Regions from separate parts of the Sporosarcina sp. P29 genome, predicted to be linked through region 1. Evidence: riboswitches for the same ligand, from Rfam matches in the RefSeq annotation. Region 1 holds a riboswitch; each other region holds the start of a gene.
What was found. Region 1 has a riboswitch for thiamine pyrophosphate ahead of thiM (hydroxyethylthiazole kinase). Riboswitches for the same ligand answer to the same signal wherever they lie in the genome.
Positions count from the first base shown of each region.

Region 2: it holds a riboswitch for thiamine pyrophosphate, as region 1 does, so the genes downstream of both, CSV68_RS05730 (ABC transporter ATP-binding protein) here and thiM (hydroxyethylthiazole kinase) in region 1, are expected to answer to the same signal.
Region 3: it holds a riboswitch for thiamine pyrophosphate, as region 1 does, so the genes downstream of both, CSV68_RS09600 (ECF transporter S component) here and thiM (hydroxyethylthiazole kinase) in region 1, are expected to answer to the same signal.

Region 1 covers NZ_PDYX01000005.1:166,553-175,101, forward strand. Annotated here, with positions in the region: gene CSV68_RS06865 (endospore germination permease) at 1-1,016, shown strand, start outside; gene CSV68_RS06870 (spore germination protein) at 1,056-2,495, shown strand; gene CSV68_RS06875 (Ger(x)C family spore germination protein) at 2,492-3,634, shown strand; gene CSV68_RS06880 (DUF3238 domain-containing protein) at 3,690-4,886, opposite strand; TPP riboswitch at 5,079-5,176, shown strand; gene thiM (hydroxyethylthiazole kinase) at 5,239-6,009, shown strand; gene thiD (bifunctional hydroxymethylpyrimidine kinase/phosphomethylpyrimidine kinase) at 6,029-6,844, shown strand; gene thiE (thiamine phosphate synthase) at 6,844-7,503, shown strand; gene thiW (energy coupling factor transporter S component ThiW) at 7,515-8,003, shown strand; gene CSV68_RS06905 (D-serine ammonia-lyase) at 8,163-8,549, opposite strand, start outside.
Region 2 covers NZ_PDYX01000004.1:138,540-147,088, reverse strand. Annotated here, with positions in the region: gene CSV68_RS05735 (DUF4430 domain-containing protein) at 1-5,428, opposite strand, end outside; cobalamin riboswitch at 5,551-5,738, opposite strand; TPP riboswitch at 5,880-5,977, shown strand; gene CSV68_RS05730 (ABC transporter ATP-binding protein) at 6,063-6,833, shown strand; gene CSV68_RS05725 (ABC transporter permease) at 6,830-7,582, shown strand; gene CSV68_RS05720 (ABC transporter substrate-binding protein) at 7,579-8,549, shown strand, end outside.
Region 3 covers NZ_PDYX01000009.1:32,549-41,097, reverse strand. Annotated here, with positions in the region: gene CSV68_RS09610 (multicopper oxidase family protein) at 1-801, opposite strand, end outside; gene CSV68_RS09605 (exonuclease domain-containing protein) at 1,006-1,578, opposite strand; TPP riboswitch at 1,766-1,877, shown strand; gene CSV68_RS09600 (ECF transporter S component) at 1,960-2,529, shown strand; gene CSV68_RS09595 (ABC transporter ATP-binding protein) at 2,551-4,017, shown strand; gene CSV68_RS09590 (energy-coupling factor transporter transmembrane component T family protein) at 3,995-4,765, shown strand; gene CSV68_RS09585 (DUF6526 family protein) at 4,838-5,272, opposite strand; gene CSV68_RS09580 (universal stress protein) at 5,460-5,870, opposite strand; gene CSV68_RS09575 (universal stress protein) at 6,138-6,551, opposite strand; gene CSV68_RS09570 (biotin transporter BioY) at 6,738-7,289, opposite strand; gene CSV68_RS09565 (TetR/AcrR family transcriptional regulator) at 7,586-8,113, opposite strand.

The sequences.
Region 1 (8,549 bases):
CCATTATTCCTTCATTGCTGGAAGATGCACGTAGAGATGGATGGATATCAGTCATAATTGCGTTCCTTGCTATCTTTCCCTTTGTCTTTCTTTTTATCTATATCCATAAAAAGTCCGAACGGAAACATTTGACGAAGTGGCTAACTGAAACTGTCGGCAAGGTGCCATCAGCTGTCATCAGATATATGGTTGCAATTTTTCTGCTGATTTTGTCTACTTTTACAATGGTCGAGATGTTGGAGTGGATTGCCGCCACTTTTTTACCGAAAACTCCCCTATTTTTATTATTGCTAACATTTAGCGTCTTATGCGTTCTACTTGCGATGGCCAATTTACAATCCATAGTCACCGTCAATGCAATCGTGTTGTTTGGTGTAGTCATTTTCGGATTTTTCGTAGCGTTTACTAACTTGCAAGTGAAAGATTACAACATGTTAAAGCCTTTTTTAGAACACGGTGTACAACCTGTCCTCAAATCCGCTATCTATCCTGCGTCGGGATTTATAGAGCTATTATTGCTTCTCTTCATTCAGCATCGCGTGAAAAATCCGTTTCGTTGGTACCATTTCACGGTCATGATGCTCATTTTGCTCGGGCTGACAATCGGTCCCCTCGTTGGCGCTATTACGGAGTTCGGACCAAATGAAGCCGCGAAGCAACTTTATCCTGCTTATGAGGAATGGGGACTTGTCTCGATAGGTCGTTTTTTTGAACACTTAGACTTCCTTTCCATTTATCAATGGCTAACCGGTGCTTTTATCCGCATTGGTTTGCTACTCTTCATTGCAATTGATCTGTTAGGGATGACTGGTGATAAGAAGCGGATTTCAAAGATCATCTTGCCGGCCCTTTTCTTTATGAGCGTATCCTTACTTTTAGTGAGTGACCATGTGTTTCTTAAAATCAAAGGTGATTATGTTTTAACTGGCACATTTGTATTCTTGTTTCTACTAACATTCATTCTTGTCTTCGCCGCACAACGGTCGGGAAGGAAATCAAGAAAACAACCGAACTAATCTATTAGGAAATGGTGATATAGTATGAGAGCTCCTGATATGAACATTGATCTGGATTCACTACAGCAACTTTTTCTACATTCTGGTGATATACAGTTCCAGCCCTATACTTTTCAATCACATACAGTCTACTTCATCACATGCGATTCAATGTTCGATGCACAATTATTGAATGAAGTTGTGATTCCAAGTGTACGTGAATTATATGCTGACAATAAAGAAAGCATAAGTGTGCAAGTTCTTTGCTCTTCTTTATATATACCAAAACTTCAGATTCCAAAAACAGAAAAAGAACTAATTATGCTCGTGTATACGGGGCATGTGCTCGTGTATTTTGAAGATCTCCAATTAGTTGTGACCGGTAATATTGAAAGTAAACCAAATCGGTCACCTGAAGAAACACGTTTAGAAGTTCCGGTTAAAGGACCACGTGATAACTTCATTGAAGATATCTCAGTTAATATTGCACTCATTAGAAAACGCCTTCCTACCAATTCTTTATGCGTGGAAAAGTTTGAATTAGGCACACGGTCAAAAACTTCTGTAGCACTTATGTACTTCGATGATATTGCCAGTGAAGATACATTATATCAACTGCGGACACAGCTGGGCAAAGTGAATACGGATATTGTGTTCAGCGGTGATGCATTGATGGAGTTAGTGAATAAAAAATCCTTGCTCTTCCCCCGATCTGACTATACGGGACGACCTGACAATGCAATCCAGTCATTGGCGAGAGGTCGCTTCGTTATTCTAGTGGACGGCGTAACCTATGCCGTCATCACTCCGATCAGCTTGTTTTTATTAATGAAAACATCCGAGGATTTTGAATTTCCAAGTCTACAAAGTTCGGTACAACGACTGCTTCGTCTCGGCAGTTTATTAATTGGTTTACTGTTACCCGCTTTCTGGCTTGCACTCACCGCCTTTCATCAAGATCAGTTACCTATTCAATTGTTGGCAACCATCGTACAGGCAAACATAGGTTTACCTTTTCCTTCTATGTTTGAAATGTTATTGATGCTTAGCTTATTTGAGTTATTTCGAGAAGCGGGTCTACGTCTGCCAACTGTAATCGGAAGTACGATTGGAGTTGTAGGTGGATTGATTATTGGAGATGCGGCAATACGCGCAGGTTTAACAAGTCCCGCTATGATTGTCGTGATCGCCACTTCTACAATTGCGGCCTATACTTTAGTTAATCAATCACTCGTTACAGCTGTCAGTGCATTACGCGTGTTTTTTATTATACTTACCGGACTGATGGGTTTATTTGGTTTTTATGTGTCTTTATTTGCTACCCTTTTATATTTATCAACTATCCATACATTCGGGGTTCCTTATTTAAGTATTGCAACAGACATCAAGTGGACAAATATTAAAAAGACATTGCTCCGCCTACCTACTGAACAATACAATAAGCGACCTGACGTATTGCATCCAAAGGATAAAACACGCCAGAAAGGAACCGGAGAATGAAAAAAGCTGCGTTGTTCGCTACACTTTGTCTGACGTTATTCTTGGCGGGTTGCTGGGATATGAGAGAACCCGAGCGAATGCTGTATGTCAATGGCTTGGGCGTTGATTATATAGATAATCAATTTCACATATATCTACAGATTATCGACTTTGCCAATACACCAAAATCTGAACAACCCGTGAGTGACATACCTCAGGCAGAAGTAGGATTTGCCAAGGCCGATACATTTGATGATGCCCTTGCCCAGCTGTATCACTCCGTTGACCAGCAGGTATTTTGGGGACATGCTTCTTACATTGTTGTATCGGAAAAGGTGTTGGAGCATGGCAAATTAAATGCAGTCATTGACAGAATTACACGGTATCTAGAGACGCGCTATCAAATTTGGTTATATGCTACAAAGGATCCGGTGCAGGACGTGTTGCTGGTCCGCCCTGTTATTAACAAAGCACTTACCCTATCAAAACTTGGTGATCCAGACAATTCCTACGAACAAGAATCGTTTGTCTATCCTACGAATATACGTGAGCTGATTATCGGTTTGGACGAGCCGGGACACGAAGCGGCAATCCCTCTTATCAACGTAAAGGATAATTGGGAGTCTTCAAAAGAGTCCGTTGCAGCACCTGTTTTATCAGGCATTGCGTCCATTTCACGCCACAATTTCAAAGGATTTATTACGGGTTCTAGCGCAAGAGGATTGCAGTGGATGACGAAGAAAACTAAACGTGGTCGAATTTCTTTCAAAACAGAAAGAGATGATCATGTATCCATAATAGTCGATAAAGTAAATCCGACCATTACACCCATCAATAAAAACGGTGTGAAATTTAATGTGGAAGTAGATGTGGAAGCATCACTGAGTACAAAGGAAGGCTCCATTTCGATAAAAGAAATCCAGAAAAGATTAGAGGAAGAGATATCTAAACAAATTTTAGAGACATACAAAGAGGCTATAGAAAAAAACATTGACGTCTATCGATTTTCCGAACATTTATATAGACAGGAATTGAATACATGGAAGAAGTATGAACAAGACGGAGTAATTGAACTAACAGATGAGTCAATCGAAAAGTTGAATGTACGTGTCACAAAACTTAATTCTGATCGGAAAAGTTTTCAAGAAACCATCGACTAGTAAAGCCTAATTAAATGAACCGCCGCAGTCCATAGTGGACTGCGGCGGTTCATTGTTAATTACACGTCATATAGCGCCAATAATTATCTCCTAGCACACCCGTCAAATACGCCAACCCTTCACTTTCAGTACGATGCACCGAGCGCCAATCCTCGTCATCAAGCGCTAAATAAATCTCATGATGAGGCGCATCATTATGATAACCAACTAAGTCCAGGTTCCCATTCTGATCCAAATGAGCTTTCAATTCATAATGAATAGGTGGCGAAGCAGTTAGTGGGTTGCCCACGTCATGATTGATTGCAAAATGAACTTCTGTTGACTTCCCTTCTAACCGCTCTATTTCTATACCATCTACTGATGCATGGTCATGGCGTTTATACCGTTTCATATAATTCATACCAATTGTTGGTCCAGTTGCTTTCGTAAATTGCAGTGTGCTATCTCCTGCGACAAACTGTCCTTCTATATCCACACGGGTGCGGAAACTTTTCCCTTCCGGATTAAAGTCTCGATCATCCCCCGTAAAGTATGAAATAGGTGAAAAGAGATTTGGGTTCTTTATAATATCTTCCTTTAAAAACGTCGTATATCGGAACTTCCATTGCTTCACTTTATTTATTTTTTTTCTGTCAGCTATCGGTGTGAGTAATTGATCCCTTTGCTTTACACGCACAGAAAAGGTATAGACTTCTTCTGTTGGTTTATTATTCGGATTCGGGGGCATAATCACTTCATACACTTTTGATGCGATTGACTTACTGATATTCATTTTCTGATTGCTATCAATCAACGGGCATGTTGCCGACACACTGTAAACGACCGACTCCGAAGAACTTACCTCGCGATCAATAAAACGATTGTCAGCAATTGTTTCGAGGTATTGACCGTTACGGTAAATATCGAATTTCTCCACATCCTTAATCCACTCCCACGACAGAGCAATTTGTGAGGAGGCGGCAATCGTCGTGATCACCAGTCGTTGTAAAGGATGTTCATCTTCTTGTACCTCAGTCAGGGCAGATGTCTGGATAACAATTACATCACGAACCCGTCCTTCTTCTACTCGTTCCACTGTATACTGGAAAGGATGTGACGGGTCTAGTTGCCCATCCGTAAACTTCGGGGCCGTTCCTTCATATACTTGACGGTCATTTTTATAGACACGATAATAACCACCTGTGTCACTCCACGTAAACGATATATCATCCATTGAATGGTCCATTTGTTGAATTTCGAATAATTTCTCCATTTGCGATCTGCTCCCTTTTATCTATTTCATCTGAAACAGTTATACGCCTTCAGATAATTATGTAACATTCAGCATATAGTTATACCTCTTCCTCTATGCGCAATCGCTCATTTCCACGTACTTCCACCCCATTATCCCAGTATCATTTTAACCTTTTTCATGTATATGATATAATTAGCCTGTCTGATACATAGCAACCACTAGGGGTGCCATTGGCTGAGATGCAATTACGCAAACCCTTTGAACCTGATCTAGTACATACTAGCGGAGGAAAGTGGGTAGTTTTCATACCCAACCGCCCATCAATGCATGGGCTTTTTGTATATATACCTTTAAAGGGAGGAAGAGAAACATGCAGCTTATTCAACAACTTCGTCAAAAGCAACCGCTCGTTCATTGCATTACAAATTTTGTAGTTGCGAATTTCCAGGCAAATGGTTTACTAGCAATAGGCGCTTCTCCCGTTATGGCGGATGCAGTAGAGGAAGCAGAAGATATTGCAAAAATTGCCGCTTGCAGTATTTTAAATATCGGTACGTTAAAGCAACAAACAGTGGACGCAATGATTTTGGCCGGAAACAGTGCCCGTGCAGCAGGAAAACCTGTTGTACTAGACCCGGTTGGTGCAGGCGCCACCCCTTTTCGCAAAGCTAGCGTCCTGAAAGTACTGGACGAAGTAGATGTCACATTGATCCGCTGTAATACAGGGGAGCTTGCTGCGATTGCAGATGTACCCTGGACCGCTAAAGGCGTGGACGCAGGAGAAGGTTCTGCAGACATCGAAGATCTAGCGGAAAAGACTGCTCGTAAGTACAACTGTCTCGTAGCAGTATCAGGCGAAGTCGATATCGTCACGGACGGCCATTCCACATTGTCTATCACAGGCGGCCACCCTATGATGACTACCATAACCGGCACAGGATGTTTACTCAGTTCTGTCACAGGTGCTTTTCTCTCAGTAGGAATGGAACATCCTTTGGAAGCCGTTGCAGATGCACTTTTATTTTATAAACGAGCTGGTGAACAAACAGCGAAAATTTCCCGTGGTCCTGGAGACTTTGCTGTGAACTTCTTAAATATATTACATACATTGGATCGCGAATCGAAAACATCTTTAGCATAATAGACAGGAGGTTTTTCAATTGACAGTACAAGTAGCATTGACCATTGCGGGTTCGGATAGCGGAGGAGGTGCAGGAATTCAGGCCGACTTAAAGACATTCCAAGAGCTAGGTGTATTCGGAACGTCTGCGATCACTGCAGTGACTGCACAGAACACACATGGCGTTCACGGTGTATATCCGATACAGACCGACGGAGTCATAGCACAAATACGTGCAGTACTTGATGACTTTGATGTAAAAGCATGTAAAACCGGCATGCTATTTTCGGCAGAAATCATTACTGAAGTTGCTGCGCTATTAAAAGAATATCCTCCAATTCCTTTAGTTATTGACCCTGTCATGATTGCAAAGGGTGGACAATCTTTATTGCAACAACAGGCGATTCAAGCACTAAAAGAACATTTACTACCGCTGGCTACAATTGTTACACCGAATATTCCTGAAGCGGAAGTGCTGACTGGAATGAAAATACAGACAGACGAAGACATTCGGCAAGCTGCAACCGCTTTTATTCAGATGGGAGCGAAAGCCGTCGTGATGAAAGGCGGACACCGAAATGACGTGCTGGATGCAAAAGATTATTACGCAGACGCAGACGGTCAATCGTTCACTGTGACAACACCTTGGATTCAAACGAAAGATACACATGGAACTGGATGCACATTTGCAGCAGCTTTGACGAGTTTTCTAGCGAGAGGCTTTTCGTTGCCGGATGCAGTCGCTGAAGCAAAGCAGTTCATACAGGCTGCGATTGAACATGGTTTAAAGATTGGTTCAGGGCACGGACCGACAAATCACTGGGCATACGGTGAGCTAAAAAAGGAGATGCACTGATGCGAACTATGGAAGTGAGGAAAGCATTAGGCTTATATTTTGTAATGGGCACACCAAACTCGGGTAGTCAGGATCCGTTAGCAATAGTGGAAGCAGCTCTGCGCGGTGGTATCACATGTTTTCAGTTGCGTGAAAAAGGATCGAATGCACTTGAAGGCGAAGCTTTGCTCGGATTCGCCAAGAAGTGTCAGGCACTTTGCAGACTGTACCGCGTTCCTTTCATCATCAATGACGATGTGGATCTAGCATTGGCAATTAATGCAGACGGAGTTCATGTTGGACAAGATGACGAACAGGCAGACAGTGTGCGTCGGCGAATCGGTCCGGATAAATGGCTTGGAGTTTCTACCCACAACGCAAAAGAAGTACAACTGGCACAATCAATTGGTGCGGATTATATAGGACTGGGTCCGATCTATCCGACTTCGACCAAACTCGATGCTTCAGCCGTTGTAGGTACCGTTTTGGTAGAAGAAATCCATACTGCGTTTCCTAACATGCCGCTAGTTGCTATAGGTGGCATTACACTGGCTACTACTAGCTCCATTATCCAAGCTGGGGCAGATGGTGTAGCTGTTGTTTCCGCAATTGCATCGGCGAAAGATCCACAGTATGCAGCAAGCGATTTATTAAAAACCATTCACTCCTTTTTGAAATGAATGATGTCCACATGAATACACGCAAAATGATATTCATGACCATGTTTGTCGCAATCGCAGTTGCCGGCTCCGCGTTCGTTTCATTTCCTGCTGGTATCGCCAGGGCTTATCCCATACAGCATGCTGTAAATGTCATAGTGGCAATTGTAATGGGTCCGGGGGCCGCTGTCATAGTGGCGTTTATGACAGGACTCGTACGCGTACTGACCGGAACTGGTTCACTGCTCGCATTTCCAGGTGGTATGATCGGTGCATTTTTAGCCGGCATATTCTATCAGCGTTTCAAAAGGAATTGGAGTGCGGGTATTGGGGAGATAATCGGCACCGGTTTGATAGCACCTTTGTTTGCGGTACCTTATGCAAAAATATTGATGGGTACAACCGTAACGGCTTTCTTCTTCCTCCCCCCTTTTCTGGTATCGACAGTGAGCGGGACAATTATCGGTCTATTATTAGCTCCAAGACTTTTGAGATTGAAGCTATTTAAAGATTTACAGTAAGACTATGAAGTGTGGCAGAAATTAATAGTAAGGGCGGATTTTCACTTCACAACGCCTTCCGTGATATCTAGGCGCTTCTAAATTACACACTCAAAAAACAAGATCCGCAGAGACTAATGTCTGCGGATCTTTTGTCGATTTCCCAGGAAATAGCGTATATTATTTCATCATATAATTATAATAGTCCTTCATTTCGTCTTCAGGCACCATATTTCCGCCTGTTCCCCATACGAGGTGTGTCGTATCTTTGGAGTCCGCTAATGGTAATTTAGACTGAATAACTTGTACTGGCCCTGTCATACCAGCCAGTGCTGAAGGTTCTAGCCAAATATCTTCGCTGTCCGCTAGCTTTTTCAGTAGCGTGAATAATGTCTGATCTTCTACCGTATAGCATCCTGTCAGGAAAGGTTCCATCGTTTTCCCGACAAATGCTGAAGCTGTGCCGACTGCTAATCCATCAGCCGCAGTTTTATTGTCCAGGCCAAAGTCTGTAACCGAGACTTGATCGTGCATTCCTGTCATCATTCCAATCATCATGCACGGTGA
Region 2 (8,549 bases), on a different contig from region 1:
CTTGCACTATGCCTGCAGGCAGTTCAAGACCTGTTAATGCATCCAGTACTTCGCCCGTCTCCCCAATTTGAACGATCATAATTCCATCCAACACTTCTGTTTTCTCTACTTTGGCAGGTTGGAATTCTCCTGTCTTTTCATCTTTCACTTGAATTTGTAGCTTTCCATCTGTAATGGTCGCTTTTACGTTTTCAGGTGTATCGACTGAGTGTTCAGGTGTAGGATCTGGTTTTGGATCTGGTTTCGGTGTTGGAGTCCAGTTATCCCCTATATCTTCCCCCAAGTTCTTCGTGTACTGCCAACGTAAAATATCATCTTTCTCTAATTCATAAATTCCGGCACTATACTGCGGAAACTCACCATTGACTGAATACATCCAGCCACTTAGTGGACCGCCATCAAATTCTCCTAAATTATTTATACTCTTGACGTATATAGTTGGACCTATTCCAGAAAACTTGATTGGTATGGAGCGATTATCTACTTCACGTTTTAGTATCGTGAATGCCGTATCTCCCGACTCAATTTTAAACTGTTTCGGGCTAATAATATCCCCAGTACCCATTGTCCGTGTTTCTACAGAAAACGTAATATACGTTGGATCTGCTGGTGGAGTTACTACTGGCTTAATTATTGAATTCTCATATTGAGTAATTGCTTGTTTCAAATCACTGATTGCTACGATCACCTGTTGCTGATCTACTTCTTCATTCACTTCTATTGCTTTCGCATCTACGATTGTTGATTGCAGTTGATCACGTGAAGCTTTTGTGAATGTTCCTGCAGTTGTGCCTTCTTGAGTGGATGCCAATTTTTCCTCTGCTGTTTGAATAGCCGCTGTTAATTGTGCTTTATCAACAGTTTCTACTGGCGGCTCTACATTTTCCACATCAGAAAATTGTTGCCACACGGATTTGCCTGTTTTGATTTCTTGTAGGGCAATGAATGATTGCTCTAAAGCTTTCGCATTGACCCATTGATCAGCAGGTAAAGTAAAGGCAAATGCCCCATTTTTCGTTTGGAATTTGCTTAATGCATCTACAGGTGATTTCCCACCCTTTTGCCAATCAGCCGATGTAACGTCTTCTCCTAACGCAACAAGGCCTGAGATTACAGTCGCAATACTATTAGAGTTTTCTCCCCAAGCGCCCCAGCCAGCTGTATCCAGTTGTTGTTCGCGTAGGACGTGTTTCGCTCGTTCAATTGCGGCATTCACCGCACTATCATCTTGATAATTTGCTAGTGCCAATAAGACCATGCCTGTCATATCGGGATCAGCTGCGTCTTTTGCTTTTAATGAAAGCGAAAATCCGCCCTTTTCCTTTTCTTGCTTTAACACATGTTGCAAGGCTTTCTCTTTTGTTGTGTTATCCCATGTTCCTACATCTTGCCCGCGTTTCTCACCTGTATCTAAAGCGAGCATCGCCCATGCATGTTTATTTATAGATCCAATTGATCCGTCTGCCTTTTGTTGTGCTGCTAGCTCTGCATAAAGATTTCGTTTAGTTTCCCATGCAGTAGATGGATCTTTTCCAGCTGCTAGCAAACCGAAGATATAGCGAATATGATCCGTATCTGATTCATCTTGCCGTAATCCTGGATCTTTAGTGAGCCAATCTGGTAATTGTGCTGTGCCGTCGCTTAATTGAGAACTAGATGCACCTAATGCAACCAATTCCGTCCAACTAATTCCAGGCATGCTCCATCTGAAATTGGCCTTATTATATCTCTCCACTTCATAAAACCGTAACGTATCCGCAAGCATATCGTCTACCGTACGAATAACTTCTGGTATAGACGGAGTAATATTCGCAGTAGTTTTCACATTCGACTGCACTACTTCAGCAAGTCCAGTTATGGATAATGCTTCATTTGGTACTTCGCCTTGCACATGCAGAAGTACTTTCTGATTACTTTCAACCGTAACGGAGCCAATTGTTAGGGCACCACTTTCTGTAGTCCAGTTACTAACGTCTGAAGCCGCTTCCGTGAACGTGTCTCCACTTAATGTGAGTTCAATAGTCGGATCCTTGTCCCCGACTTTCAACTTCGTCATGGATTCAAGAACTGCATTGCGTTTATAGAAAATGTGAAGGTTATCATTTTCATTGACTGTGTTATCAATTAGTGAAGTAGATGATCCTGCATTAACATCCACAACCCACTGATCGCTGCCATGTAAACTTCCATTTTGAACGTTGTTAATCGATACAAAATTCTTTTTCGCTTGATCCAACTCGTAAGGAATATTTTGTTCTTTTAACAACTGTTCAACCACTTGTACAATCGTACTGCCTGTTTCGAAAGTTACTTCAGTATCTGAAAGAATCGAGCCATTCAATCCATCGATTTTCACTTTGGCTTTGTGTTTATCAGCTACTGCTTTTTCACCAACAATAATCTTGCTGTAAGGACGAGTAATCGAACTAAATTTGCCGTTCTTTTTCTCAGCTGACAGAAGATACTCACCTGGCTCGGCGAATACTATACTCGCTACTCCTTCTGCATTTGTCTTTACTTCTTGGCCATTTATAATAAATGGTTCATCATTTAAAAGTATTGTTGCATCCCCTACAACTCCACCTTCTTGTTTCAGCCTGATATTTACACGTTGTTCAGAAGTTGTCGTTAGTTCCTCTTGATCAAACCACGAATAAATTTGCGATGTGAAATCAGTAGTGAAATAAAGGGTCACTTCATCGTTTGCTGCTAGTGCATAATCAGCTATTCCTCTATCAATATATTGATTATTAACTGCATACATCCAACCATCAAAGCCTGGATTTATATCAAACGTTTTTAATCCATCGATGCTAGTTATATAATTACCTTGGGAAATATCAAGTTTCTTTTTATCCGATACATTAAAACCATTAGATTCCAAAGCTTTTACAATAGCATGAATAGCCAATGGGTTCTTTTCTGTCACATACCAGTTACCTACTTTATTGTTGCCTACCACATGAGTAATATCATATGGCTTTATGCTTATTTCCGTTAACGGTACAATCGTTTTATTAAAACCTTCTACACGAACTTTCACAGGTATTTCTTCTACTTGAATAGAGGTATCTTCAAATACCGCAAACTTCCCTGGGTGTGTGGCTGAAAATTCAAAGCTTTTTCCCTCTATATTATATGTTCCACCAAGCTTCACCCACTGGGATGTTTCATCTATAAACTCATAAGCCGCTAACTTTGCAGTATCAATTCCTTGTAGCTCATGGTCTTCAAATTTACTAATGAACATTGCTGATTGTTGATTCGGAAATTCTTTAATTTTTTCAATAGTGTCTTTACCTTTAGTTAGCATCATTTGGAATTCAAGTGAGTTTCCTATTAGACGCAATGTAGGAGGTGCAGTCAATGCATTGATTCTCTCATGAGTTATTAAGAAACCTTCATGTGTCTCTAGATTGATAATATCCGATAAATCCGGTAATGTAATAGCATATTTTTTCGCTTCAATCGTAGTAGTTATCGACTTTTCTTCTAACCTTTTTATGTCTGATACATAAAACTTCACATAATTTTCATTCATCGCTCGGATGTTAAGTAGAGATTCCTTTAGCTGAGCTTTTTCCATTTTAGATATCAGATTTTTCGAGTTAACAAATGCAGTTCCAGAAACGTCTAGACTAATATCAGGATCTAGCACTTTATGAATTACTCCACCTGTTATTCCTTCATACTCTACTTTTATTTGTACAGTTCCTGGTTTTAGTCCTTTTACCATTTTCTTATGTTCTGTTTTACCGAATGAATTTACTTCTACCTGACTTCCTTCAGGAGCACTCCAAGTAAAACCATTTTCTATACCCGCAATCTCATTTCCATGTTGATCTAAGACATTTGCTGTATATATGATACCGCCACCTACATTTGATACATGTGGTGATCCAGAATTCACAGTGATAGTAGTAGGAATTTGTTTTTGCCCAATGGTCAGTTGTATATTAGAAGATATAGTAGAATCTGCTTTTAAGCTAGCAGTAATAACTACTTCTCCCTCACCTATCGCCGTCACAACTCCTGTAATAGGATTGACACGTGCTAGATCTTCATTTGAACTTGTCCAAGCTACTTCAGGAATAATAACTTCCTTGTTTTCAGCATCATACGCATCTGCGTATAGCTTTACTGAATTACCCAACGGAAGGTTTTCATAGTTTTGTTCAGACTTAATTTCAATAGAAGAAGGGAGTTGTTTAACTGGATGTGAAGCGCCCATTCCAGATATCTCTGTAGAAACTTCCCCTAGATTACCTGAGAATTTATTAATTGCTGAATATACTTTGACGTATTTGATTTCTTCTAAATGAATAGGCTTTCCATGCTCATCTACAGCCCAACTAATATCCATCGCATCTCCGCCAGATCCTTGGATTGGAGTAGTATAAGGATTATTTGGTTGCTCATAATTCGTATTAAGAACTGGAATCGAGTCCACATAACCGTAACTAATTTGCTTTTTCTCTGTTCCAATCTCTGATGCGGAGAAATTATTTAAAATAGAAACTCCGCTAAGTGTATACTTTTCCTGATTAACTGTTGGAAACTGGTCTGGCGATGGATATCGACGCCCGCCTAATAAACCTTCCCTCCCTTTGTTATCAAACCATTTTCCAGCATTTTCACTTTGTCCTGCAGGATTCCAATACGTCACTTCGTAGTCTGTATAAGTATCGTCATTTTTATATTCGGACCCAGCTAAATGATACCAAGGGCCATCTTTATGGACTGCAACTTCAACTGCCCCAGGCTCTTGATTGTAGATCCCAGGTTTACCATTAACCTCAAAAGGATTTCCGAATACCGTAAAGTCTATGCCATACGGATTTAATGGATCATTTTTTATAGGCTCTTCAAATTCGACAACTAAATAACCTCCAAAACCACCTAACGATAATAAACCGCCATTTTTGGAACGGATTTTTTTTACTGCATCTGTCGTATAACTACCATTTGTATATTGACCTGGCGCTGGTACAAATTCAATAGCTTTTACTTTACTATACGATAAGTAAAATACTCTTTTAATATTCTGACCTTTGGAATCTATTGCTGATAAAAAAATTGTATTCAAACCTTCTGAGAGTTTTATTTCGTATAACTGCTCATTATTGGGTTTAATAAATACATTGTTCATTTCTACTCTAGGCACTAGGTTTTGCCCTTTATCATCTATCGCTTCAATGTCTAATGTAATAGCAGATTCAAACACATTCTCTCCGTACTCATAATTATTTACATAAATGCCGGCAGTTCTTTCTTTATCAAATTCTTTTACTGAGTCTGCTACTTCCACTTTCTCTTCTTCTGACTTGAATTGTTCATTCGCATGTACAATCGGATTGAATGACATTAGCACCCACAATACGCTCAATAACATAGACAACAATATATTCACTTGTTTACTATTTCCCAAATACTCCTACCCCCTATTTTTTTCAATAAAAAAATCCCGCCTCCGGAAAGAGACAAGGATGGATGGATGCGTGTGTAGACATACATAATACAACACAACATACATACCTTTTTCCGGAAGGTTGTAAGCATGGTATTATGGTAAGTCTCCTGACTTTTGGATACAAACGCAACTTCACCCTTCCCAGTACGAATACCAGTGGTTGTCTGAAGTCACTTTCCAATTACAGTGGCCGGACCGTTCAGGATTTTCACCTGATTCCTTTTTAAGTCTTGCAAGCTAGCAAGACACCAAAATACGCTATAAACTACTCTTAATCATAAGGAGTCGACATAACAATTGCAATAGCAAGATTTTTGTCGTTTACGGTATTTACCAAATTCCTATAATTGACCAATTAATTCCTGTGCTATCTTGACTATCTTTTCAGTCTATGTAACGATAAGAGATGGATAAACACTAGGGGTGCTGTAGCTGAGAGAGGCGTTCGCCTTAACCCTTGAACCTGCACTAGATAATGCTAGCGGAGGGAAGTGGACATATGACGGATTTCGGCCGTACTATGCAACCGCTTCGCACAGAGAAGTGGTTTTTTTGTGTGTATTTTTTGAAGAAATGAGAAGTGGTAAGAATGATGACTACTAAAGTTTTAGAATTTACGAACGTATCCTTTCATTATCAAGCAACGAATGCTTCGAAACCAACTGCTATTTTCAAGCAAGTCGATTGGCATGTGAATGAAGGCGAATTCGTCAGCATCATTGGGCCAAGTGGTTACGGGAAAAGCACATTGTTCCGACTCGTCACAGGGCTTGAGAATCCTGACAGTGGAGAAATTTCATTGAACGGAGAAGTGACAGAGAAGCGGTTAGGCAAAGTCGGCTATATGCCGCAGCAAGATTTGCTCATGCCATGGCGAACCATTCTTGAAAATGTTCGATTGCCACTGGAACTTCAAGGCAGTAAACCTTCTTCTGATGAAATCATCCAACTACTCGCTGATTTCGGATTGCCTGGAGAAGAAAACGCCTACCCTGGAAATTTATCAGGCGGCATGCGACAACGTGTTTCCTTTTTGCGAACGATCTTGACCGGCTCCACTATTTTCTTACTGGACGAGCCGTTTAGCGCACTCGATGCGATTACACGGCTGACGATGCAAGAGTGGCTGATCGACCAATGGCAAAAGCTCGATAAAACGATCGTCTTCATCACACATGATATCGACGAAGCACTATTTCTCTCGGACCGCATCTTTGTACTCGCGGAAAAACCGGTGCAGACGATTCGCGAAGTCATCGTACCTCTTAGCCGACCACGCACTATGCGTGACTTAGCACGACCTGAACTGATAGAACTAAAAGAGCAACTCATCAGCGAGCTTCGTTCGGAGGCACGGTTATGAAGAACATCACTTCGTATAGTTGGTCGCTACTTTTCGTTGCGATTTTACTTGGTTTATGGGAAATCAGCGCACGTCTATACGACAAAAGCTTTCTCTTCCCGTCTCCTTCAGCGATTCTGATCCGATTATGGGAGCTGAAAGCGGAGCTGTTTATCCACCACTTACCTCCGACGGCGTTAACGATTTTGATTGGCTTATCAATTTCGATCATAATCGGATCGACACTGGCAATTGCTATGTATAGTAAGAAACCGATCGAGCAGGCGTTTTACCCTATCCTGATCGCGTCGCAAACGATTCCCGTGATCGCGCTGGCGCCGATTTTCGTCTTGTGGTTTGGCTATAGTATTTGGAGTAAAGTGGCGGTCACCGTACTGATCACCTTTTTCCCGATTACCGTCAGCGTTTTTGACGGCTTACGCTCGTCTGATAAAAACTTACGTGAATTAATGCTGACAATGGGCGCATCCACAAAAGATATCTTCTATAAACTAGACCTACCTTCCGCCTTGCCGTCTTTCTTCTCTGGACTCAAAGTGGCGGTCACACTGAGTGTAATTGGTGCGGCTATTGGGGAATGGCTAGGCGCTCAGGCAGGACTTGGATATTTCAGCAGAAGAATGATGACGCAATTTGACAGTGCCGCTGTATTTGCACCGATCGTCTTGCTTTCTGCAGTAGGTATTATGTTCTTTCTACTCGTCGTCGTATTGGAAAAACACTTTTTACAATGGAGGAATCACCAATGAAAAAACGTCTGTTCCTTAGCCTCACGTTTCTACTTTTATTGCTAGCTGGATGTACGAATAATACACCCGCTACAGATCAAGATGAGACACCGAACAATGAAAAGAAACAAGTCAGCATCATGCTCGACTGGTATCCAAATGCAGTACATAGCTATATTTATGTAGCCCAGGAAAAAGGCTATTTCAATGAAGAAAACGTGGAATTGGACATTCAATTCCCTGCCAATCCGACAGACCCTATGAACTTGACCGCAGCAGGAAAAGTGACACTTGGACTGTATTACCAACCGGATGTCATTTTAGCGCAAGCCAATGAAGACATTCCGATCAAAGCAATCGCTTCTATCGTGCGTGAACCGCTAAATTACACCGTCATGCTAGAGGAAAGTCCGATTCAATCTCCTAAAGATCTCGAAGGCAAAACGATTGGCTACCCTGGGATTCCACTAAACGAATCTCTAATTAAAACGATGGTCACAAATGACGGCGGTGATTATGACAAAGTGAATATGATCGACGTTGGATTTGAACTCGAATCTTCACTCGTTTCAAAACGTGCCGATGCCGTGACCGGAACATTCATTAACCATGAAGTGCCTGTCATGAACTCAAAAGGATTCAAAACGCGCTATTTTAATCCAGTAGACTATGGTGTGCCGAATTATAGTGAAATTGTGTTGGTAACGAGTGACGAGACGTGGGATAAAGAACGAGACGCAATCCAAGCGTTCTGGCGAGCTGCACAAAAAGGCTATGAATTCATGGTAGAACAGCCTGAAGAAGCTCTCGACCTGTTGCTGAACAACCAAGATCAAGCAAACTTCCCGTTAGACAAAGCCATTGAAACAGAAAGTTTGAATGTCTTATTGCCGAAGATGGATACAGAAGGTGAAGCATTTGGGACACTGGACGAAACGTCTTGGGAAGAAGTACGAGACTGGCTACATGAAATGGAAATGATCAAGAC
Region 3 (8,549 bases), on a different contig from region 1:
TACTGTTAATACAGGATTTACCGTACCATTGACCAATAATGTATCCCCTATCGTCCCATCTTCGTTCATGACCGATTTATAATCTAATTGACCTTGCTCATCGAAAACTCGATCTTGGAAAACTAAAGGTATATCATTTTTTCCGTATTCTTTAGGAATTTCTAATTTCGCTGAATTAGAATCCTCAATATATATCAACCCTGCAAGTCCTTTGTATACTTGTTCGGATGTCTTGCCCTCTGGGTGTGGATGAAACCATAACGTAGCTGCCTCTTGTGTCACTTCAAATTCTATTAGTTCTTTTTCACCTGGTTTAAGTGTTTTATGCGGTCCACCATCTGCTTCACCAGAAACTTCTAAACCATGCCAATGAAATGTTGTTTCTTCATCTAATTCATTTATTGTGTGGATTTTTACCGTTTCACCTTTTTTAAACTGAAGAACTGGCCCTAATAGGTCACCATTATAACCCAATGTTTCTGTAGTAACTCCATCAAATATTTCTACCTTACCTGTTTGCGCTTTGATAGTATATTCAGTTCGATCTGTCGCATCACTAGTTAGCAATGGTGGGATATTTAATTCATTTTCACCTGTCGAGTCTTTTAAACTTACTACATTGTCATGGCTCATATGTCCGTTTCCCATTGTAGAGTCATCCGTCATGTGATGATTTCCTTCGTTACTATTTTGATTCATCATGTGTCGATTGTTCTGATCATTCGATTGCGCATCGTCACTACAACCACTGATTAATAATGCGCTCATTATAAACATAACGGTTTGAATTTTTTTACTCATTTATAAATCCCCTTTGTCTATTGATTTCAAGATTAGTATAGCAATAACATATGGAAAAACTATGCACGAGTGACGCATTATAATTGATTTGCTTCTGCCATTTTTTATAGAAAAATGCCTAAAGGCTACTGAAGTGATTGTGAAAACTAGTCATCAATAAAAAAAGATGCCAAGGAAGTACTTCCCGGACATCTTTCACCACTATTAAAATCTTGTTTTAGCTGGTTTCTTCATCGGCGCTTTATTGATCAAATAGGAGATGAATGTATCATCCGCCAGATGAGGATTGGACGAGTTCAACAATACCGCAAGATTCTTTGCATCGTCTAGCGCTCTGTGAGCATTATGCACTTGAATTCGGTGCGCTCTCAGCAATTGTTGCAGTTTACCATTCTCAAAGCCGTAATTTTTCCATTTGATTTGTCGGACGGAGCAATACCAATCCATGTCGAGCGTTTCAGGCAATAGTCGACTGACGAATCCCCTATCAAATGATGCGTTATGTGCTACTATACCATCTGCTTGATCTAGTATTTTCAGGATTCTATCCATATCCAGCGACTTCCCTCTTACCATTTGATCGGTAATGCCCGTGAGATTCGTAATGGTCGAAGAGATCGAATAGAACGGTTCTTGGAACTCGCAATACTCATCAGCCACCCGAACAATACGATTATTATCGTACTCACCAAGCATCACGCCTAACTCGATTACTTCACTCGCCTCGGCACTCATACCTGTCGTCTCCACGTCAATAAACGCGATAAGTTTTGTCATGTACAAACTCCTTTTACACTCTATTTACATTGTATTTTGAATTTAATTATAATCATCTCTATCCTTTTAGTATATCAGGATTTCAATACTATATGTTCAATTTAAACTGCTGCCAATTTAGTAAACGTGTAGTAATTTCATAAGTTGCCACACAATTCAACGTGTTGTATACTAGGATTGCTTACATAATTGTCCGTACGGGTGCTTGAGAGAATCAGGCTGAGATAGCAGGTTAATCCACTGCTGACCGTTAATCTGATCTGGGTAATGCCAGCGTAGAGAGCGTGATCGATGGAATTATACAGGAATCTCTTTCCTTCCTCGGCCGTCTGCTCTTCAGACGGCTTTTTTGTATGAAAAAATAAGAGGGAGTGGAAGAGTATGAAGAAGTTAAAGTTTACCGATTTATTGATCACTATCATGATCGGTGTGGTGTTTGGAGTGTTAATGAAGTTTTGGGATGATTTATATACGGTCGTCAAACCGATCATGCCTGTTGCGCGTCAACTGCTTTACGGTATGTGGTTTATGGTAGGGCCATTTGCCTTTTTATTATTGCGAAAGCCAGGTACTGCATTCATCGCAAGTATAGCAGGAGCTTCATTGTCTGCGTTTGCTGGTCATGGTATTGAAGTATTGATGTATGGATTTGCACAGGGACTTGCTGCTGAATTACTGTTTGCTGCATTCCGTTATAAACGCTATTCCATTATGATCGCTGGGTTAGCAGGTATCGCTTCATGTCTTGCAAGTTTCGGACTCGATTTAATTTATGGATATGCAGCACTCGAAACATGGGCACTCATTGTGAAATACGGACTACGTGCTATTAGCGCGTTCATCTTCACAGGTATTTTCGCTGTATATATTGTAAGAGCGCTAGAAGCTACAGGCGTGACATCGTTAATTCGACCTGTTGATAAGAAAGAATATACGTTGCTTGATCAGTAAACGCGGAGGAATGATCCTACTATGAATAACATCAGCGTTACCGATTTACGATTAAAGTTTCCAGGAGAAGATGGTTTGCTCTTTAAAGACCTCTCCTTCTCTGTTCGGCCTGGTGAAAAAGTTCTCATGCTCGGCCCTAGTGGTTCGGGGAAATCTACTTTACTCCAAGTATTAAGCGGCATTATACCAAACTCTATCGAACTGCCAATGAAAGTAAAAGACATTCAGTTGCCTGACTCGTGGGGATTCGTTTTCCAAGACCCGGATACACAGTTCTGTATGACCTATGTCGATGAAGAACTCGCATTCGTTTTGGAGAATCTTCAAGTCCCACGTGAAGAAATGACTCTTCGTATTGAAGAGGTATTGAAACGTGTAGACTTACATGTAAAAGACCCTCATACGCCTATCAATGAAATGTCTCAAGGTATGAAGCAGCGTTTAGCATTGGCTTCTGTTTTACTGCTGGAACCTGACGTGCTATTTTTGGATGAACCATCTGCCTTACTAGATCCGGAAGGCACGCAACAGATTTGGACTTCTATTAAAGAAGCGACCGCTGATAAAACCGTGATTATTGTAGAACATAAAATTGATTTGATTGCTGACTGGGTTGATCGCGTGGTGCTGTTTAATGATCATGGGGTTATGATAGCAGATGGGTCGCCTGCAGAGATCTTCGCAAACTTCCAGCAAGAACTGAAACGCTATGGCATTTGGTATCCGGGTGTTTGGGAAGAATATAAAACGTCCAAAGCATTTCAATCGATGACGAAAAATCGTCAAGCAGTTGCATCTCAAGAGAAAATTCAGATTCAAGATTTTCACGGCTATCGTGGTCAAGCGGAGAAGATTTCTGTCAAACAGGCGACCGTACAGGCTGGTGACTGGATTACGATTGTTGGAGAAAATGGTTCTGGTAAAAGCACATTGCTTCTATCTCTCATGCAACTACTTCGGACTAACGGTGTCTATGAAGTAAACGGCGTGCCAATTATATGGAAAAAGAAGAAACGACAACTTCCTAAAGGTCTATCGCTCGTCTTTCAAAACCCCGAGCTGCAATTTGTGACGAACTCTATTACGGAAGAGTTAACCGTATCTTTGCACGGTATGCCAAAAGCAGATGCCGAACATTATGCGAAGGAACTCATACGCTCATTTAACTTACCATATTCTGTTTCACGTCACCCTTATCAGCTATCGACGGGTCAAAAGCGGCGTTTGAGTGTAGCAACTGCTCTTACCCCTCATACGGATATCTTGTTACTTGATGAGCCTACTTTCGGACAGGATGCACGAAACACTTTCGCCATTCTCGAGAAGTTAGAACAACTGCGCACCGAAGGCATGACCATTTTGATGGTTACGCATGATTCGGAAATTGTAGTGAACTTTGCCACAGCTATTTGGACTGTAGTGGACGGCGTACTACATACGGCTAATGTGGCAGGAGGTGCGAAGAATGTTCAATTGGTTCACACCTAAACGCAAAACCTGGTTATTTCGGGTCAATCCCGCGCTAAAATTCATTGTGTTTTTTGCGTTCTTGATTATTACGCTCGTGAATCAAAGTTTGCCTTTTGCTATCTCACAAGCAGTTTTATACGGAATATTGTTTTATGTATTTAGCGGCTATTCACTGAAGAAACTTTCATTACTCTCAATTCCGTTAGTCATTTCTTTCCTGTCCACTGGGTTGACAATGTTGTTGTTCGGTAAGGGTGAAGCAGTATTATGGCAATGGGGATTATTCAAGATTTCCGAAGAAAGCATTCAACATGCGCTTTTGCTTGGAAGTAAGTCCCTTTCATTCGGCTTCGTCGGCTTTACGTTTATCTTAACAATCCAACCCGTACTATTCTTTTATGCGATGATGCAGCAGTTTCGTCTGCCGTCCAAATATGCGTATAGTTTCATTGCAGCTTTTCGTTTAATTCCCGCTGTAACTGAGGAACTACAAATTCGCAGGAACGCGTTGAAAGTACGGAATATCCAGTTTTCAAAAGGGGTTAAAGGGTTGTATGAACGTTTGCAATCCTATACCGTTCCTCTATTTGCCCAAAGTATACGTCGCGCACAACGCATTGCAGTTGCGATGGAAGCGAAGCAATATCAGATGGGGGCTGCGAGGACGTATTATTATCCTACACGGTATAATACAATAGATAGGGTGTTTTTACTTGTCATGATAAGTTGTTTATGTTCAGCTTTTTTACTATCAGTTTACCGATAATCAACACATAAAGTATGTGACCATATAAAGAGAGAGCACAGATCTAGTTCAGATCTTGTGCTCTCTTTTTCATTACACCCGCTGATGATCTGCTCTCCATGACTTCACGGATTTCTTTATTTCATCAGGTGACAGCCCTTCAACTACTGCTCGATCCGCAAGCTCCACGAGCTCTTCATCTGAAGCAAATCGCAATGCAATCAATTGTGACTTCGTCAATTTTGTAGCTAAACGGTTACCTGTCAGCATAAAGTAACGAAGCTGTTCTTCTGTGACGATTAATCGATCTTGCAAAGACAATGCATAAATACGTGCGAGCATTCCTGGAATAATAGCGAGAACGGTAACAGCAAATAATAGCAGAATCTGTATTGAGAAACCGTATTTTACAAATTGATAAATTCCATAGATTGCTGTTGTCAAAAGCAATACAAAGCTTAAAGGCAACCAAATATAGTGTTGCAATGGCGTTACACGTGTATGATTTTCATACGATTGTTCTTTCATTCTTGTCACCCCTTATATACCGATAGGGGTATTATATCTTATTTAGTGCAAGATGTGTGCGTAATTGCTTTTCATTAGGACAACCGTTTCAATATGAGTCACGGAGCCTTCCTGCTATGTTAACCTGACTCAAAAAACTGCCATAGCTATCTTAACGATACGCTATGGCAGTTTTGTTTTATAGTATTTATTTAATTATCGTGACAGAGCTGTTCACATGTTTGATTACTTTTTGACTGACGCTACCCATGACTAAATTTTTAAGTAATCTTAAACCACGACTACTAAGAATGAGATGATCAATTTCATTAGTGTTTACATGCTTAATGATTTGCTGATGCGGATTTCCTTGAAGAACTGTAACTTCTGCTACTATTCCTTTATCCTTTACTAACTTCAATGCAGATTGCAACTTTTTCTTTTGATACTTATCAAGACTATTAGGACTTTGTTTTAATAATCGCTCATCTTCTTTATTGAAGTCGATTACATGGATCAATTCCAGTTTCGCCCCAGAAAATTGTTGCATTAACATAATCGCATAATCTGTTGCCCGTAATGAATTATCTGAGCCATCTACCGCCACAGCAATCTTCATGATAAAACCTCCTAAAACTACTTTCTTCAATTTTATAATTGAGATTTTCTTTCAGCTTCTGTCACCAACATAACATTCCATTCTCAAGTTCTATACCCTCTTCACGGATCATGTAGTCCAATACTAAGTAGCTATTCTAACAATCCAAAACCATTCTACCAAGTACTTAACGAAAATCCAACTATCTGCTTCTTATAAAACAGTAAATCCTATTTAAATTAAAATCGCCATAAAAGCCTAGTACACCAGACTATATGGCGACTTCATTTATTTGACGATGGTTACTGGACAATTTGCTTGCTCCATAACACTGCGACTTACACTACCGAGCGCCAATTCTTGCATCATGTTCATTCCACGGCTACCAAGTACCAAGTGTTCAACATCGTCCGTTTGCAGATGCTTAATGATTTCTTGATCTGGATTCCCTCGCAACAGCGTGATAGTGGTTTTAACTCCCGCTTTTCCCGCCAACTCGACTACTGGTCTTACAATTCGATCTTGATACAACGATAAACTTTTAAGGTTTTGCAACAGGTGTTGTTCATCCTCCACTTTGTTATAGTCGGTTACAGAAATCACTTCAAGCTCTGCGTCTTGTCTATTCCCTAAAAGCGTCAGCGCATATTTCGCTGCACGAAAAGCATGTTCTGAACCATCTATAGCTACAGCAATTTTCATACTAACAGCCCCTCCCAGTATTTAAAATACTTATTATTAGTAGTATATATCAGAACGCTAGAGTATTCAGTGTTCCAACTGCTCTTCTTATCCGACTAATATGAAAACACAAAGAACTAACCCATCTACTAAAAAACGTTAACTCATAGTATATGAATTAACGTTTTTACATGATTTAAAATTAAATTATGCGAGCAATAAGCGGTTGGCGAGCAATCTGCCTCGAACCATAATTCCAGCCCATGCTGCAAGAAAAGCTTTGATGAATCCCCCGATTAAGAACGGAACAAAGCCTGCCATGATAGCAGCTGTCCAAGAAAGTTCCGCGATAAACTTTAGCCATACTGTACCAAACGCTAACGCAACGAACATTCCAAGTATATTGGCGATAATCGCATTGGGTAGTTTGAAACTTGTCCGCTCCATATAATAACCCGTAATAAATGCGGTTGGAATAAAGCCAATCAAAAATCCGCCAGTCGGTCCAAAGATTACACCTAATCCCGAAGACATACCTGAGAATACTGGCATTCCTACCGCTCCCATCGCTAAATATACTAATACAGAGATCGTTCCATAACGTGAACCTAAAATAGTTGCCGCTAAACCGACTGCAAGTGTTTGTCCTGTGATCGGAACTAGTGGAAGTGGAATTGTTAGCTGTGCCATAATGCCGATAATGGCCGCGAATAACGCGGTTACAATCATCATTTTTAATTTATTTCTCGAGTCCATCATTTCTTTAATCCCCTTTGAGTAAACCATTATCCAAGTAGTGTTGACATTGATTTTATAGTATATAAATAGTTGTGTCAATCCTATGTGATAGTTTGTTTACTCAAAGAGTACATTAAAAATACAGTAGCTATTTAGTTATTACTCCGGTAGAAGTCTACTATCGTATAGTATATTTGTGAATTTACTTCAACATCCGTAGAAACCCTAATTCAGTATAGGCTACAACATATTTTGAAGGTCTTCGAAAGATCAAAATGCATTAACTCTACAAGAGAGCTTATCCTCCAATTCACCAGTTATTTTTTCAACCCATGTAAAAATAAGTGTGTGATCTCTTCAGCCAGTTCATCTGGTGTATGAGAGCCTGGCCAAAGTTTAGTAATCGCTAGGTATTCAATCGCTCCAACTAGGGCTGCAGCGACCACACCGAAATTTACAGTAGTATGAAAGTAACCAAGTCTTGCTTCTTCCGTAAGATTATTTTCTATTTGTGCAGTCATTTGCGCTTTAATAGTAGTTGCTTCTTCCGAAACGACGAAACCAATCCGGGCAACTTCTTCATTTTGCTGGAAGAGTTCAAAAACAGCCCGTAATCCATAAGCGATTCGCTCGGATACTCCTTCTTCTGCCACATCTGCAGGAAGTTTACTTTGTGCTACATGATGATATAGTTTTTCTTTAAATACATCGACTAATTCCTGGAATACAGCTTCTTTGCTTTTAAAATATAAGTAGAATGTTGGCTGTGTAACATTTGCCTCTTTCACGATTTCACTAATTTTGGTTTTATGAAAACCATGTAGAGCAAATTGCATTGCCGAAATTTCTAAAAGTAATTTACGACTTTTTTCGCCATCTGCTCCTACTTGCCGTCCTCTTTTCTTCAGTTAAAACACTTCCAATCATAATATAAAAAAATATCAATAGATACGTTAATTGTACAGTGAGATTCACAAAAAACCAAACAATACATTGAATTTTAAAAGCAATTAATCTATTTGCTCAGCCTCTAATTATGCAGTTTGAAATGTTTAAGGTATTAACTATTATCATTCCGTTCATAACATATTACTAGCTATAATTATTACTCATAAAAAATCGTTTCTCCTACGAATTATTTAATTAGGAATAACGACAACGACTACTCTACTATTCTCTATTTCTCTTTACCTATTTTATAATCCGTCAAGCATATACCTAATTATGTTGACTTTCTTCGAAATATATCGAATAATATCAAGTAAGCGCTTTCATATTTAT